Regions from separate parts of the Enterobacter quasiroggenkampii genome, predicted to be linked through region 2. Evidence: predicted binding sites of a transcription regulator. Region 2 holds the regulator's gene; the other holds the start of a gene.
What was found. The regulator PhoB, encoded in region 2, activates phosphate uptake and scavenging genes when phosphate is short. The targets are predictions, from matches to a motif close to CTGTCATAAAACTGNCNNAT.
Positions count from the first base shown of each region.

Region 1 (7,958 bases), 1.0 Mb from region 2:
AGGTTCCAACGCTCACTCAGATGCTGCCGTTACCGGCATCAGAAGATGGCGAGCTGAAGCAAAAAACCTGGGATTACCTGTATGAACCCGATCCGAAACCGCTGCTGGATACCCTGCTGCGTCGTTACGTTGAATCTCAGGTTTATCAGGGCGTTGTAGAAAACCTGGCCAGCGAGCAGGCCGCACGAATGGTGGCGATGAAAGCCGCGACCGATAATGGCGGCAGCCTGATTAAAGAGCTGCAGTTGGTTTACAACAAAGCTCGTCAGGCCAGCATTACTCAGGAACTCACCGAGATCGTCTCGGGGGCCGCCGCGGTTTAACCAGGTTTACGAATTACGTAGAGGATTCAAGATGGCTACTGGAAAGATTGTCCAGGTAATCGGCGCCGTGGTGGACGTCGAGTTCCCTCAGGACGCCGTACCACGCGTGTACGACGCGCTTGAGGTACAGAATGGTAACGAGAGCCTGGTGCTGGAAGTTCAGCAGCAGCTCGGCGGCGGTATCGTGCGTACCATCGCGATGGGTTCTTCCGACGGTCTGCGTCGTGGTCTGGAAGTAAAAGACCTTGAGCACCCGATCGAAGTCCCGGTAGGTAAAGCAACACTGGGTCGTATCATGAACGTATTGGGTCAGCCAATCGACATGAAAGGCGACATCGGTGAAGAAGAGCGTTGGGCTATCCACCGCGCGGCACCTTCCTACGAAGAGCTGTCCAGCTCTCAGGAACTGCTGGAAACCGGTATCAAAGTTATCGACCTGATGTGTCCGTTTGCGAAGGGCGGTAAAGTTGGTCTGTTCGGTGGTGCGGGTGTAGGTAAAACCGTAAACATGATGGAGCTGATCCGTAACATCGCGATCGAGCACTCCGGTTACTCTGTGTTTGCGGGCGTAGGTGAACGTACTCGTGAGGGTAACGACTTCTACCACGAAATGACCGACTCCAACGTTCTGGACAAAGTATCCCTGGTTTACGGCCAGATGAACGAGCCACCTGGAAACCGTCTGCGCGTTGCGCTGACCGGCCTGACGATGGCTGAGAAGTTCCGTGACGAAGGCCGTGACGTTCTGCTGTTCGTTGATAACATCTATCGTTACACCCTGGCCGGTACTGAAGTATCTGCACTGCTGGGTCGTATGCCTTCAGCGGTAGGTTATCAGCCTACGCTGGCGGAAGAGATGGGTGTTCTTCAGGAACGTATCACCTCTACCAAAACCGGTTCTATCACCTCCGTTCAGGCGGTATACGTACCTGCGGATGACTTGACTGACCCATCACCAGCCACCACCTTTGCGCACTTAGATGCAACCGTGGTACTGAGCCGTCAGATCGCGTCTCTGGGTATCTACCCGGCCGTTGACCCGCTGGACTCCACCAGCCGTCAGCTGGATCCACTGGTTGTTGGTCAGGAACACTACGACACCGCGCGTGGCGTACAGTCCCTGCTGCAGCGTTACCAGGAACTGAAAGACATCATCGCCATCCTGGGTATGGATGAACTGTCTGAAGAAGACAAACTGGTGGTAGCACGTGCGCGTAAGATCCAGCGCTTCCTGTCCCAGCCGTTCTTCGTTGCGGAAGTATTCACCGGTTCTCCAGGTAAATACGTTTCCCTGAAAGACACCATCCGTGGCTTTAAAGGCATCATGGAAGGCGAATACGATCACCTGCCAGAGCAGGCGTTCTACATGGTTGGTTCCATCGAAGAAGCTGTGGAAAAAGCCAAAAAACTTTAACGCCTTAATCGGAGGGTGATATGGCAATGACTTACCACCTGGACGTCGTCAGCGCAGAGCAACAAATGTTCTCTGGTCTGGTCGAGAAAATCCAGGTAACGGGTAGTGAAGGTGAACTGGGTATTTTCCCGGGTCACGCACCGCTGCTCACCGCCATTAAGCCTGGTATGATCCGCATCGTTAAACAGTTCGGTCACGAAGAGTTTATCTATCTGTCCGGCGGCATTCTTGAAGTGCAGCCTGGCAGTGTGACCGTTCTGGCCGATACCGCTATTCGTGGCCAGGATCTCGACGAAGCGCGAGCCCTGGAGTCGAAGCGTAAGGCTGAAGAGCACATTAACAGCTCTCATGGTGACGTGGATTACGCTCAGGCGTCTGCGGAGCTGGCCAAAGCGATCGCGAAACTGCGCGTTATCGAGTTGACCAAAAAAGCGATGTAACACCGGCTTGAAAAGCACAAAAGCCAGTCTGGATAACAGGCTGGCTTTTTTTTTCGGCCTTAATTCATGCTGAAAAAGATGTAGAATTTTAAGCATCAAACGTTTTTACTTCTCACTCAAACTACCGTCAGGATGCGTATGTCAAACAGTGCGATGAGCGTGGTGATCCTTGCCGCAGGCAAAGGGACCCGCATGTATTCCGACCTGCCTAAAGTGCTTCACACGCTTGCAGGAAAGCCAATGGTGCAGCATGTCATTGATGCAGCGAATGAACTAGGTGCTAATCAGGTTCACCTGGTCTACGGCCACGGCGGCGATCTGCTTAAAAAGACGCTGAGCGACGACAAGCTCAACTGGGTGCTTCAGGCTGAACAGTTGGGTACAGGCCATGCCATGCAGCAGGCAGCGCCCTTCTTTGCGGATGACGAAGACATTTTGATGCTCTACGGCGATGTCCCGCTGATCTCTGTTGAAACACTGACTCGCCTGCGTGAAGCCAAACCGCAGGGCGGCATCGGTTTATTAACCGTCGTGCTGGACGATCCAACCGGTTATGGCCGTATCACCCGTGAAAACGGCAACGTTACGGGTATTGTTGAGCATAAAGATGCCAGTGAGGCGCAGCGTCAGATTCAGGAGATCAACACCGGTATCCTGATTGCCAATGGCGCGGATATGAAGCGCTGGCTGTCGAAGCTCAACAACAACAATGCGCAGGGTGAATACTACATCACCGACATTATTGCGATGGCGTACCACGAAGGGCGCGAGATTGCGGCAGTCCATCCGGCGCGCATCAGCGAAACCGAAGGGGTGAATAACCGTCTTCAACTTTCCCGCCTTGAGCGTGTTTATCAGTCCGAACAGGCTGAAAAACTGCTGCTGGCAGGCGTGATGCTGCGCGATCCGGCGCGTTTCGATCTGCGTGGCTCATTATCTCATGGGCGTGACGTTGAGATTGATACTAACGTTATCCTCGAGGGTAACGTGACGTTGGGCAACCGCGTCAAAATTGGCGCCGGCTGCGTGATCAAAAACAGCATCATCGGTGACGACTGCGAAATCAGCCCGTACAGCGTGGTGGAAGATGCCCGTCTGGACGTGGCCTGTACTATCGGCCCGTTTGCGCGCCTGCGCCCGGGTGCTGAGCTGCTGGAAGGCGCTCACGTGGGTAACTTCGTGGAGATGAAAAAAGCGCGTCTGGGTAAAGGATCTAAAGCCGGCCATCTGACCTATCTGGGCGACGCGGAAATTGGCAATAACGTGAATATTGGTGCAGGGACGATTACCTGTAACTATGACGGCGCCAATAAGTTTAAAACGATCATTGGTGATGACGTGTTCGTTGGCTCCGATACGCAGCTGGTGGCGCCTGTTACTGTGGGTAACGGGGTGACTATTGCCGCTGGAACAACCGTAACGCGCGATGTGGCCGAGAACGAGCTGGTATTAAGCCGCGTTCCGCAGGTCAGCAAGCAGGGCTGGAAACGCCCGGTGAAGAAAAAGTAACAGCAAGGCGGGTAGCGCTACGCTTACCCGCCCTACGATTGAGTAGGCCTGATAAGGCGTAGCCGTCATCAGGCAAACCCGGGAGAGGAGATAAATATATATCTCCCCCCACAAGCAGTACCCATAACAATAACCCCACTCTCTACAAGGCTCGGGGCGCCCGGAAAGGGCAAATACAGGTCAGCGACAACGCAGGCATAATGCCTAAATTCGGAATATAAATTATGTGTGGAATTGTTGGCGCAGTTGCGCAGCGTGATATTGCTGAAATCCTTCTCGAAGGTTTACGTCGTCTGGAATACCGTGGTTACGACTCTGCCGGTCTGGCTGTCGTCGATGCAGAAGGTCATATGACCCGTCTGCGTCGTCTCGGTAAAGTGCAGATGCTGGCCCAGGCCGCGGAAGAACATCCGCTGCACGGGGGAACCGGTATTGCGCATACCCGCTGGGCGACGCACGGCGAACCGTCTGAAGGCAACGCGCACCCGCATGTGTCTGAACACATCGTGGTTGTGCACAACGGCATTATCGAAAACCACGAACCGCTGCGCGAAGCACTGAAAGCGCGCGGCTACACCTTCGTCTCTGAAACGGACACCGAAGTGATTGCTCACCTGGTGCACTGGGAGCTGGAGCAGGGCGGCACACTGCGTGAGGCGGTGCTGCGTGCTATCCCTCAGCTGCGCGGTGCGTACGGTACGGTGATCATGGATTCCCGCGATCCGTCCACGCTGCTGGCCGCGCGTTCCGGTAGCCCGATGGTTATCGGTCTGGGCATGGGTGAAAACTTTATCGCCTCTGACCAGCTGGCGCTCCTGCCGGTCACCCGCCGCTTTATCTTCCTGGAAGAGGGGGATATCGCCGAAGTGACTCGCCGCAGCGTGACCGTGTTCGATACCAAAGGCGAGCAGGTGAAGCGCCAGGAGATCGAATCTAACCTGCAGTACGACGCGGGCGACAAAGGCGCTTACCGTCACTACATGCAGAAAGAGATTTACGAGCAGCCAAACGCCATCAAAAACACCCTGACCGGGCGCATCAGCCACGGTGAAGTGGATCTGAGCGAGCTGGGTGCAAATGCGAATGAACTGCTCAGCAAGGTTGAGCACATTCAGATCGTGGCCTGCGGCACCTCCTACAACTCCGGTATGGTCTCTCGCTACTGGTTTGAATCCCTGGCTGGCGTGCCGTGTGATGTGGAAATTGCGTCTGAATTCCGCTATCGCAAATCTGCGGTGCGTCGTAACAGCCTGATGATCACCCTTTCCCAGTCTGGTGAAACGGCGGATACCCTGGCTGCGCTGCGACTGTCTAAAGAGCTGGGTTACCTGGGCTCTCTGGCCATCTGTAACGTCCCGGGCTCTTCCCTGGTGCGTGAATCCGATCTGGCGCTGATGACCAAAGCGGGTACCGAAATCGGCGTGGCCTCCACTAAAGCGTTTACCACTCAGCTGACCGTTCTGCTGATGCTGGTGGCGAAGCTGGCGCGTCTGAAAGGCGAAGATGCTTCCGTTGAGCATGACATCGTTCATGGTCTGCAGGCGCTGCCGAGCCGTATTGAGCAGATGCTGTCTCAGGACAAACGCATTGAAGCCCTGGCGGAAGATTTCTCTGACAAGCATCACGCCCTGTTCCTGGGTCGTGGCGATCAGTATCCGATTGCGCTGGAAGGCGCGCTGAAGCTGAAAGAGATCTCCTATATTCACGCTGAAGCGTATGCGGCAGGCGAACTGAAACACGGCCCGCTGGCGCTGATTGACGCCGATATGCCGGTCATCGTTGTGGCACCCAACAACGAACTGCTGGAAAAACTGAAATCTAACATCGAAGAAGTGCGCGCCCGCGGCGGTGTCCTGTACGTCTTCGCCGACAAAGATGCCGGTTTCGCCAGCAGCGACAACATGCACATCATCGAGATGCCGCATGTGGAAGAGGTGATTGCACCGATCTTCTACACCGTTCCGCTGCAGCTGCTTGCTTACCACGTGGCGCTGATCAAAGGCACCGACGTCGACCAGCCGCGTAACCTGGCGAAATCGGTCACTGTAGAATAAACCCTTCAGGCTCCACCTTCGGGTGGAGCTTTTTTATCCTGCCTGGTTTGTTTTTCATCAATCCTTTCTCATTTTTAATAATGACAATTTGTCATCTTCAGCTACTTTTTTCAGTGTCACATAAAGAAAATATTTCTGAAAACAACCTGTCATAAAAGTGGCTAACTCGATGAAAATTAAGCTTTGTTTTGTTTAATTTTAAGTTAAATTTTCATTGTCATAAAACTGTCATAATTCGTACATTTATCTGTCACCTGTTTGTCCTATTTTGCTCATCGTAGCCACTAAACAACGATTTACGAAAATCTTGCAGGAGACATTATGAAAGTTATGCGTACCACTGTCGCAACTGTTGTCGCCGCGACCTTATCTCTGAGCGCGTTCTCTGTATTTGCAGAAGCAAGCCTGACTGGCGCTGGTGCAACCTTCCCTGCGCCGGTGTATGCCAAATGGGCGGATACCTACCAGAAAGAAACCGGTAACAAGGTTAACTATCAGGGTATCGGCTCCTCCGGTGGCGTGAAACAAATTACCGCGAACACGGTTGATTTCGGCGCGTCTGACGCTCCGCTGTCAGATGACAAACTGGCTCAGGAAGGCCTGTTCCAGTTCCCTACCGTGATCGGTGGCGTGGTTCTGGCCATCAACCTGCCGGGCGTGAAGTCGGGCGAGCTGGTGCTGGACGGCAAAACGCTGGGTGACATCTACCTGGGCAACATCAAAAAATGGGATGACGAAGCGATCGCTAAGCTCAACCCAGGCCTGAAGCTGCCTTCTCAGAACATCGCCGTGGTTCGCCGCGCGGATGGTTCCGGTACCTCTTTCGTGTTCACCAGCTACCTGGCGAAAGTGAACGAAGAGTGGAAATCTAAAGTCGGCTCCGGCTCTACCGTTAACTGGCCTACCGGTCTGGGCGGTAAAGGTAACGACGGTATCGCCGCGTTCGTACAGCGTCTTCCTGGCTCCATCGGCTACGTAGAGTATGCGTACGCGAAGCAGAACAACCTGTCCTACACCAAACTGGTTTCTGCCGACGGCAAACCGGTTAGCCCGACCGAAGAGAACTTTGCTAACGCCGCCAAAGGCGCTGACTGGAGCAAATCCTTCGCGCAGGATCTGACTAACCAGAAGGGCGAAGGTGCATGGCCAATCACCTCTACCACCTTCATCCTGGTGCACAAAGAGCAGAAGAAACCTGAGCAGGGCGCTGAAGTGCTGAAGTTCTTCGACTGGGCATACAAAAACGGCGGCAAACAGGCTAACGCTCTGGATTACGCCACCCTGCCGGACAACGTGGTTGAGCAGATTCGCGCTGCATGGAAAACCAACGTAAAAGACAGCAGCGGTAAAGCATTGTATTAATTTAGCATTCTGACGAAAATGGCGGGTGGCGCTTGCGCTTACCCGCCCTACGGTTCCGACTGTAGGCCGGCTAAGCGCAAGCGCCACCCGGCGATTTCGTAAACGCGTTTAACAGAAGAGTAATTTATGGCTGCAACCAAGCCTGCATTTAACCCTCCGGGTAAAAAAGGTGACATGATTTTCAGCGCGCTGGTCAAACTGGCTGCGCTGATTGTGCTATTGCTGCTGGGCGGCATTATCGTGTCTCTGATTTTCTCCTCCTGGCCGAGCATCCAGAAATTCGGTTTCTCCTTCCTGTGGACCAAAGAGTGGGACGCGCCGAACGACATCTACGGTGCCCTGGTGCCAATTTACGGCACGCTGGTGACCTCGTTCATCGCCCTGCTGATTGCGGTTCCGGTAAGCTTTGGTATTGCCCTGTTCCTGACGGAGCTGGCGCCGGGCTGGCTCCGTCGTCCGCTGGGGATCGCCATTGAACTGCTGGCAGCTATTCCGAGTATCGTCTACGGCATGTGGGGCCTGTTCATCTTTGCGCCACTGTTCGCCACGTACTTCCAGGAACCGGTGGGTAACGTCCTCTCTGCCATTCCGTTTGTGGGGGCCCTGTTCTCTGGCCCGGCTTTCGGTATCGGCATTCTGGCGGCTGGCGTGATCCTCGCCATCATGATTATTCCGTACATTGCGGCGGTTATGCGCGATGTCTTCGAACAAACGCCGGTGATGATGAAAGAGTCGGCCTACGGTATCGGCTGCACCACCTGGGAAGTGATCTGGCGCATCGTCCTTCCGTTCACCAAAAATGGGGTGATCGGGGGCGTGATGCTGGGCTTAGGTCGCGCGCTGGGTGAAACCATGG
Region 1 is NZ_CP143745.1:569,428-577,385, forward strand. It holds gene atpG (F0F1 ATP synthase subunit gamma) at 1-323, shown strand, start outside; gene atpD (F0F1 ATP synthase subunit beta) at 355-1,737, shown strand; gene V1572_RS02780 (F0F1 ATP synthase subunit epsilon) at 1,758-2,177, shown strand; gene glmU (bifunctional UDP-N-acetylglucosamine diphosphorylase/glucosamine-1-phosphate N-acetyltransferase GlmU) at 2,316-3,686, shown strand; gene glmS (glutamine--fructose-6-phosphate transaminase (isomerizing)) at 3,911-5,740, shown strand; gene pstS (phosphate ABC transporter substrate-binding protein PstS) at 6,062-7,102, shown strand; gene pstC (phosphate ABC transporter permease PstC) at 7,229-7,958, shown strand, end outside.
Region 1: pstS (phosphate ABC transporter substrate-binding protein PstS) is a predicted target of PhoB. The motif match lies at 5,955-5,974, and genes of this name have one in related genera.

Region 2 (7,958 bases):
GCCAGCAGCATACTGCCCGCACCACCGAAGGTGTGCTGAACGTAGGCGTGCAGGATAGCCGCACCGTTGGCGTTCTGATCGACCAGCATGGCGCTATCGGAGCCCAGACGGAACAGCGCCAGATACAGCAGCGTCAGCCCTACGCCAGCCATCAGACCGGCCCAGATGGTATAGCGGGTCAGCAGACGCGCTTCGGTCACACCGCGGGAACGCGCGGCGTTAACGATAACGATACCAAACACCATCGCGCCCAGCGTATCCATCGTCAGGTAGCCGTTCACGAAGCCGTTAGAAAACGCGGCGTTTTTGTAGGCGTCCATCGCGTCGCTAATCGGGCCGGCGGGCCAGACGATGGCCGCTACCGCCAGGACAATCAGCGCCACAATTTTCAGCGGAGCCAGGAAGTTACCCACGGTATCCAACAGCTTGCCAGGATAGAGGGAAACCAGAATCACGATAGCGAAGTAGATCAGGCTGTAGATGAACAGCGGCATCGCGCCGTCACCGGTCAGGGGAGCAATCCCCACTTCGAAGGAAACGGTCGCGGTACGCGGGGTGGCAAACAGCGGCCCCACGGCCAGATAGCAGACGGTTGCCAGCAGAACGCCTGCCACTTTGCCGATCGGGGAGCTGAGGCTATCCACACCGCCGCCGACTTTCGCCAGCGCGATGACGGTCAGCACCGGCAGCCCCACGGCAGTAATCAGGAAACCAAACGCGGCGGTCCAGACGTGTTCACCCGCCTGTAAGCCAACCATTGGAGGGAAAATGATGTTGCCTGCGCCAACGAACAGCGCAAATGTCATAAAGCCCAGCGCGATGATGTCACGCGATTTTAAGTGATGGGTCATAAAACCTTACTGCCTGTGGATGTGGTGTTGAAAACATTGAGATTTTCGATATCCCTGACGGGACGATACAGCCGAAAATTTGCTCAATTTCAGCGGGAAATGCTCCCGTCCTGGCGTGGAGAAGAATAGTTTTTCGATTTACCACGCAAATACAGTCGGTCTGACAGTATCTGGGGCGCAATTTAAACGCTTATAACGTTTAAAGGCAAGGTGGGATCGTAAAACCAGAACAATATGCCAGCATGAAAATACGCACCAGCACAATACGCTGTTTATAAGAAAAACCCATGGCTAATCATGCGAACAAAAAACAGCCAGCCGTATAAAATTCATCCGCGTTTCGCTTGACTGCAAAGCAAACGGGCCAGCGATGGCTGACCCGTGGAAAGGTAAAATGACACGCCCGCCGTCAGGCGATCTTTTTGGCAATTAATCGTTCCGGGATAACGAAGCTGAAGCGGGTTCCTTTGCCCAGGGTACTCTGAATATCGAGACGGCTTTCATGGTGGTTGACTGCGTGTTTCACAATCGCCAGCCCGAGGCCGCTTCCGCCCGTCTGCCGCGATCGCGCTTTATCCACACGGTAGAAGCGCTCGGTCAGACGCGGAATATGCTCCGGCGCAATCCCCGGCCCGTTGTCCTCCACGCTAAACTCGGCCCCCGTTGGGGTATGGTGCCAGCGCACCACGATATCCGTCCCCTCCGGCGTATGATTCACCGCGTTATACACCAGGTTGGAAATGGCGCTGCGCAGCTCATCTTCGCTGCCCAGCACCTTCAGCGTGTTGTCGACGTCAAAGGTCAGGTGGTGCTTTTTGTGGCTTAACGTCTGCGCTTCACGCTCCACGACCCGCAGCATCATCGGGACATCAATGGTGTCATTCAGCGCGAGCGTTGGCGCCGCTTCAATCTTCGAGAGCGTCAGCAGCTGCTTAACCAGGCCTTCCATCCGGTGCGTTTGCTCGCGCATGGTGTGCAGCGCTTTTTCACGCGGCGCACCTTCCAGCGTTTGCTCCTGCATCATCTCCAGGTAGCCCTGCAGCACGGTCAACGGGGTTCGCAGTTCGTGGCTGACGTTGGCGAAGAAGTTACGACGCGCCCCTTCCAACTGGTGCATCTGGGTGACATCGCGCGCCACCATCAGCCACTGCTTATCGCTGTAGGGCATCACGCGGATCTCAAGATGGCGACCATTATTGAGCTTGAGATTGTGCGGACGGGAGAAATCACGCTTTTTCAGGTACAGCGTGAACTCGGGATAACGCAGAAGGTTGAGGATATTCTGTCCATTGTCATCCGGCCAGCGCAGGCCCAGCAGCTGCTGCGCCAGGCCGTTACACCAGAAGATCGTCCCTTCTTCGGTCGTCAGAATCACGGCATCCGGCAGCGATTCTGCACCGCTGCGAAAACGCTTAATCAGGCTTCCCAGCTCGCGGCGGCGCTTTTTATTACGCATCTGCATCTGATGCAGACCGTACAGCAGCGGCTCCCAGCTGCCGCTTCCCGGCGGCGGCGTCATGCTTCGGTCAACCCACAGCCACCAGGAGAGGCGCAGCAGGTTCCAGAAATGCCAGATGAGCAGCCCGGTGACCGACGCCAGCAGAAACCACGGCAGGTGTCCAAGAAAGGCCCCCAGAATGAAGGCCGGAATACAGCATAAGATCAGTTCAAAGACGAGCCTTTTCCATGACAGACGTTCCAGCACGCGTCACACTCCTGTCATTGTTCAGAAACGGGTAGAAAAACGATAACCCGTGCCGCGGACCGTCTGCACCATGCGATCGTGGCCGCTCAGTTCCAGTGCTTTTCGCAGGCGGCGGATATGTACGTCAACCGTCCGGTCTTCGACATACACGTTAGTTCCCCAGACGTTATTCAGCAACTGCTCGCGGCTGTACACGCGTTCCGGGTGGGTCATAAAGAAGTGCAGGAGTTTAAATTCGGTAGGCCCCATGTCGAGGGGATTTTCACCGGTCATCACGCGGTGAGACGTCGGATCAAGGCTCAGCCCCTGCATTTCGATCACCTCTTCCACCGCCATCGGCGAAATACGGCGCATTACGGCTTTAATGCGGGCCACCAGCTCTTTGGGGGAGAACGGTTTGGTAATGTAATCGTCCGCGCCGGTCTCCAGACCGCGCACACGATCCTCTTCTTCTCCGCGCGCCGTGAGCATCACAACCGGTATATCGCGGGTCAGCGCTTCACGCTTCAGGTGTTTGATAAACTGCAGTCCGGAGCCGCCGGGCAGCATCCAGTCCAGCAGAATCAGATCGGGCCAGGGTTCATTCAGCTGGTTCACTGCACTGTCATAATCTTCTGCTTCAACCGGCTGGAAGCCATTTTGTTCGAGCACGAAGCACACCATTTCACGAATTGGAGCTTCATCTTCTACGACCAGAATACGTCTCGCCATACTTTGCCCTGTCTTATCTTATTTACGTTACAAGTTTGTAATTCGGCGCCATTATGCGTCAGATTTATGACAGATTTATGAAAAACAGTACCACGTTAACGGGCAAACCGTTGTTTTATTACAGCGGTTATTTTCCCTTCTCTGAACGTTTATAATCCTGCTTTCTCTTTTTTGCCACGGATCAGCTATGCGCATACTTCACACCTCGGACTGGCATCTGGGTCAAAATTTTTACAGCAAAAGCCGTGCGGCTGAACATGAAGCGTTCCTGGGCTGGCTGCTGGAAACGGCCCGGACGCACGAGGTGGACGCGATTATTGTGGCGGGAGACATCTTTGATACCGGCTCGCCGCCGAGCTATGCGCGCGAGTTGTATAACCGCTTCGTGGTGAATCTGCAGCAAACCGGCTGTCATCTGGTGATCGTCGCCGGCAACCATGATTCCGTCGCAACGCTGAATGAATCCCGCGACATCCTGGCGTTTCTCAATACCACCGTCGTCGCCAGCGCCGGGCACGCCCCGCAGATCCTGAAAAAGCGCGACGGGTCGCCGGGGGCGGTGCTGTGTCCGATACCGTTTTTACGTCCGCGCGACATCGTGCAAAGCCAGGCGGGGCTGTCGGGCGCGGAAAAGCAGCAACATTTGTTGCAGGCCATCACCGACTATTACCACCAGCAGCACGCCGAAGCCTGTGCCCTGCGCGGTGACCAGTCGATTCCGGTGATTGCGACCGGGCACCTCACCACCGTCGGGGCCAGTAAAAGTGACGCCGTGCGTGACATCTATATCGGCACGCTGGATGCCTTTCCGGCGCAGCACTTCCCGCCCGCCGACTACATTGCGCTCGGGCACATTCACCGGGCGCAGATCGTCGGCGGCTGCGAGCACATCCGCTACTGCGGCTCGCCCCTTTCGCTCAGCTTTGACGAAACGGGCAAAGCCAAATCCGTACATCTGGTGACCTTCTCCGACGGAAAACTCAGCGCCGTCGACACGCTGGAGGTGCCCGTTACTCAACCGCTGGCCGTGCTGAAAGGCGATCTCAATGCCATCACCGCACAACTGGAGCAGTGGCGCGGCGTCGAGCAAGATCCCCCCATCTGGCTGGACATCGAAATCACCACCGACGACTACCTGCACGATATGCAGCGAAAAATCCAGGCGCTGACCGAAGATTTGCCGGTTGAGGTCTTGCTGGTGCGCCGCAGCCGCGAGCAGCGCGAGAAAATCCTGTTAAGCGCTCAACGCGAAACGCTCAGTGAACTGGGGGTCGAAGAGGTGTTTGAACGCAGACTCTCGCAGGAGGAAATCGACGAGGCGAAGCGCGCAAGGCTCAGCGAACTGTTCAGCCATACCCTGCATGCGCTCAATGATGAGGAAGAAAACGCGTGAAAATTTTGAGCCTGCGACTGAAAAATCTTAACTCCCTCAAGGGCGAGTGGAAAATTGATTTTACCGCTGAGCCGTTTGCCAGCAACGGGCTGTTTGCCATCACCGGCGCGACCGGGGCAGGTAAAACCACCCTGCTCGACGCCATCTGTCTGGCGCTTTATCACGAAACGCCGCGACTGCAGAAGGTCTCCCAGGCGCAAAACGACCTGATGACGCGCGACACCGCCGAGTGTCTGGCGGAAGTGGAGTTCGAGGTAAAAGGCACCGCCTATCGCGCCTTCTGGAGCCAAAACCGGGCGCGCAACCAGCCGGACGGGAACCTGCAGGCGCCGCGCGTGGAGCTGGCGCGCTGCGAAGATGGCAAAATCCTGGCCGACAAAGTGACGGATAAGCTGGAGCAAACCGCCGCGCTCACCGGGCTGGACTACGGGCGCTTTACCCGCTCCATGCTGCTTTCTCAGGGGCAGTTTGCTGCCTTTCTCAACGCCAAACCGAGCGATCGCGCCGAGCTGCTGGAAGAGCTGACCGGCACCGAAATCTACGGTCAGATTTCCGCCATGGTGTTTGAGAAACACAAAGCCGCCCGCATCGTGCTTGAAAAGTGCGAGGCGCAGGCGGCGGGCGTCGTGCTGTTGAGCGAAGAACAACAGCAGCAGTTACAGCAAAGTTTGCAGGCACTTACTGACGAAGAGAAAACCCTGCTGGAACAGCAGCAAAACCAACAGAAAGATTTTCAGTGGCTTACGCGCCATGATGAGCTCGTGCGCGAGCAACAGCGCGTCACCGCGATGCAGCAGCAGGCGCAACAGGCGCTGACGGACGCTGCGCCTGAACTGGCAAAACTGCAGCTTGCTCTCCCCGCCGCCCAGCTTCGGCCGCTTTGGGATCATCAGCAGGAGCAAACCGCGCGCCTGACGCAAACCCAGCAGCGAATTATCGAAGTAAATACTCGCTTACAGGCCAGAACCGCGCTGCGTTCACGTATCCGCAATACCGCCCTGCGTGACCACGAGCAGCGACAGGCCGAACTGTCGGCGCTGGCGCAGTGGCTGGCGGAGCACGAGCGCTATCGTCTGTTAGGCCAGGAGATTGCAGGCTGGCGTGCCCAGTTCTCGCAGCTTAACCGCGATAAAACGCAGTTAGCCTCGCTTGCTGCGCGGATAGGTGAATTACGCAACAGGCTGGCAGCGATGCCGGAAAATGCGCTGACGCTGACGGCGGATGAGGTCAGCGCGGCCATGGAGCAGCAGTCCCGGTTACGCACGCTGCGCCAGCAGCTGACGTCGCTGCATGCCCGCTATCAGCCGCTGCAAAAGCGCCTGCGCCAGAGCAGTGAAAGCGTGCAGAAGGCGCAGGCTGAACAAAGTAAGCTTAATGAAACGCTGACGCTGCGCCGCCAGCAGTACAAAGAGAAAAACCAGCATTATCTCGATCTAAAAGCCCTGTGCGAAACCGAAGCAACGATTAAGAAGCTGGAGCATTACCGTTCCCAGCTTGAGGCAGGCAAACCCTGTCCGCTGTGCGGTTCCTGCGAACATCCGGCCGTTGAGCAATATCAGTCGCTTGAGCTGACGGATAACCAGCGCCGCCGTGATGCCCTGGAAAAAGAGGTCGCCGCCCTTAGAGAGGAAGGCCTGCTGGTGCTGGGACAGGTCAATGCCCTGACTCAGCAGATCCAGCGCGAGACAGACGACGCGCAGACGCTTTCTCAGGAAGAGCAAGCGCTCACTAAAGAGTGGGTGGCGGCCTGCACGTCTCTGAACATTACCTTGAATATTCAGGACGATATTGCGCCATGGCTGAACGAACAGGAACATTACGAGCGCCAGCTTTATCAGCTCAGCCAGCGGCTGACTCTGCAGAACCAGCTGAGCGAACAGGAAGCGCAGGAGCGGCAGTATCAGCAGCAACTGGCGGCCACGCGGCAGGCGCTGGAGCATGCCCTGCTCGCGCTCTCACTTAACGCACCTGAAGAGAGTCAGGAAGCCGCCTGGCTTCAGGCCCGTGAAGCTGAATTCGCGCAGTGGCAGGAGAAACAAACGCAGCACGGCGTGCTTCAGGAACGTATAAACGCCCTGAAGCCACTGCTCGACGCGCTTCCGGCAACGAACAGCGAAGACGCCGAACCGGTTATTCCTGATAACTGGCGCGCCATCCACGACGAATGCGTGTCGCTGCAAAGCCAGCTGAGCGCGCAACAGCAGCAGGAAGCGCTGGAGCGAGAGCGCCTGCAGCAGTCGCAGACGCAGTTCACCGCGGCGCTCTCGGCGAGCTGCTTTACCGACCAGGACGCGTTTCTTGCCGCCCTGCTGGATGACGATGCTATTCGCCACCTTGAACAGCTGAAACAGTCGCTGGAAAACCAGATACAGCAGGCCGCGGCGCTGTGCGGGCAAGCGAACCAACAGCTACAGTCACATCTGGCGCAGAGGCCGCAAGGGCTCGACGCCGATGTACCCACGCTGCAAAGCCAGCTGCAGCAGCTGGCGCAACAGCTGCGCGAGAACACCACGCATCAGGGCGAGATCCGTCAGCAGCTTAAGCAGGACAGCGATAACCGGCAGCACCAGCTGGCGTTGATGCAGCAAATTGAAGAGGCCGCGCGCCAGGCGGATGACTGGGGGTACCTGAACGCGCTGATCGGCTCCAGCACCGGCGACAAGTTCCGTAAGTTCGCCCAGGGGCTGACGCTGGACAATCTTGTCTGGCTTGCTAACCAGCAGCTTAACCGTCTGCACGGGCGTTATTTATTGCAGCGTAAGGCCAGCGACGCGCTGGAGCTGGAAGTGGTGGATACGTGGCAGGCGGATGCAGTCCGCGATACCCGCACCCTCTCCGGCGGCGAGAGCTTCCTGGTCAGCCTGGCGCTGGCGCTGGCGCTTTCCGATCTGGTGAGTCATAAAACGCGGATCGATTCGCTGTTCCTGGATGAAGGGTTCGGCACGCTCGACAGTGAGACGCTGGATACCGCGCTGGATGCGCTCGACACGCTGAACACCACCGGGAAAACCATCGGCGTGATCAGCCACGTAGAGGCGATGAAAGAGCGTATTCCGGTGCAGATCAAAGTGAAGAAGATTAACGGGCTGGGGTATAGCAAGCTGGATAAGGTATTTGCGGTGGAATGAATGGGGGGAGCGTGCGGTCTGATGCCCTCACCCTGACCCTCTCCCACAGGGAGAGGGAATAAACGTTTATTCTGGCCACAGCCACGCCGCGCCGCGCACGCCGCTGGAGTCCCCGTGCAGCGCTTTGCGGATCGGGGTTTCACACTCGCCGCCGAAGACCCACTGCTTCA
Region 2 is NZ_CP143745.1:1,586,377-1,594,334, reverse strand. It holds gene brnQ (branched-chain amino acid transporter carrier protein BrnQ) at 1-851, opposite strand, end outside; gene phoR (phosphate regulon sensor histidine kinase PhoR) at 1,261-2,556, opposite strand; gene phoB (phosphate response regulator transcription factor PhoB) at 2,578-3,267, opposite strand; gene sbcD (exonuclease subunit SbcD) at 3,455-4,660, shown strand; gene sbcC (exonuclease subunit SbcC) at 4,657-7,788, shown strand; gene mak (fructokinase) at 7,855-7,958, opposite strand, start outside.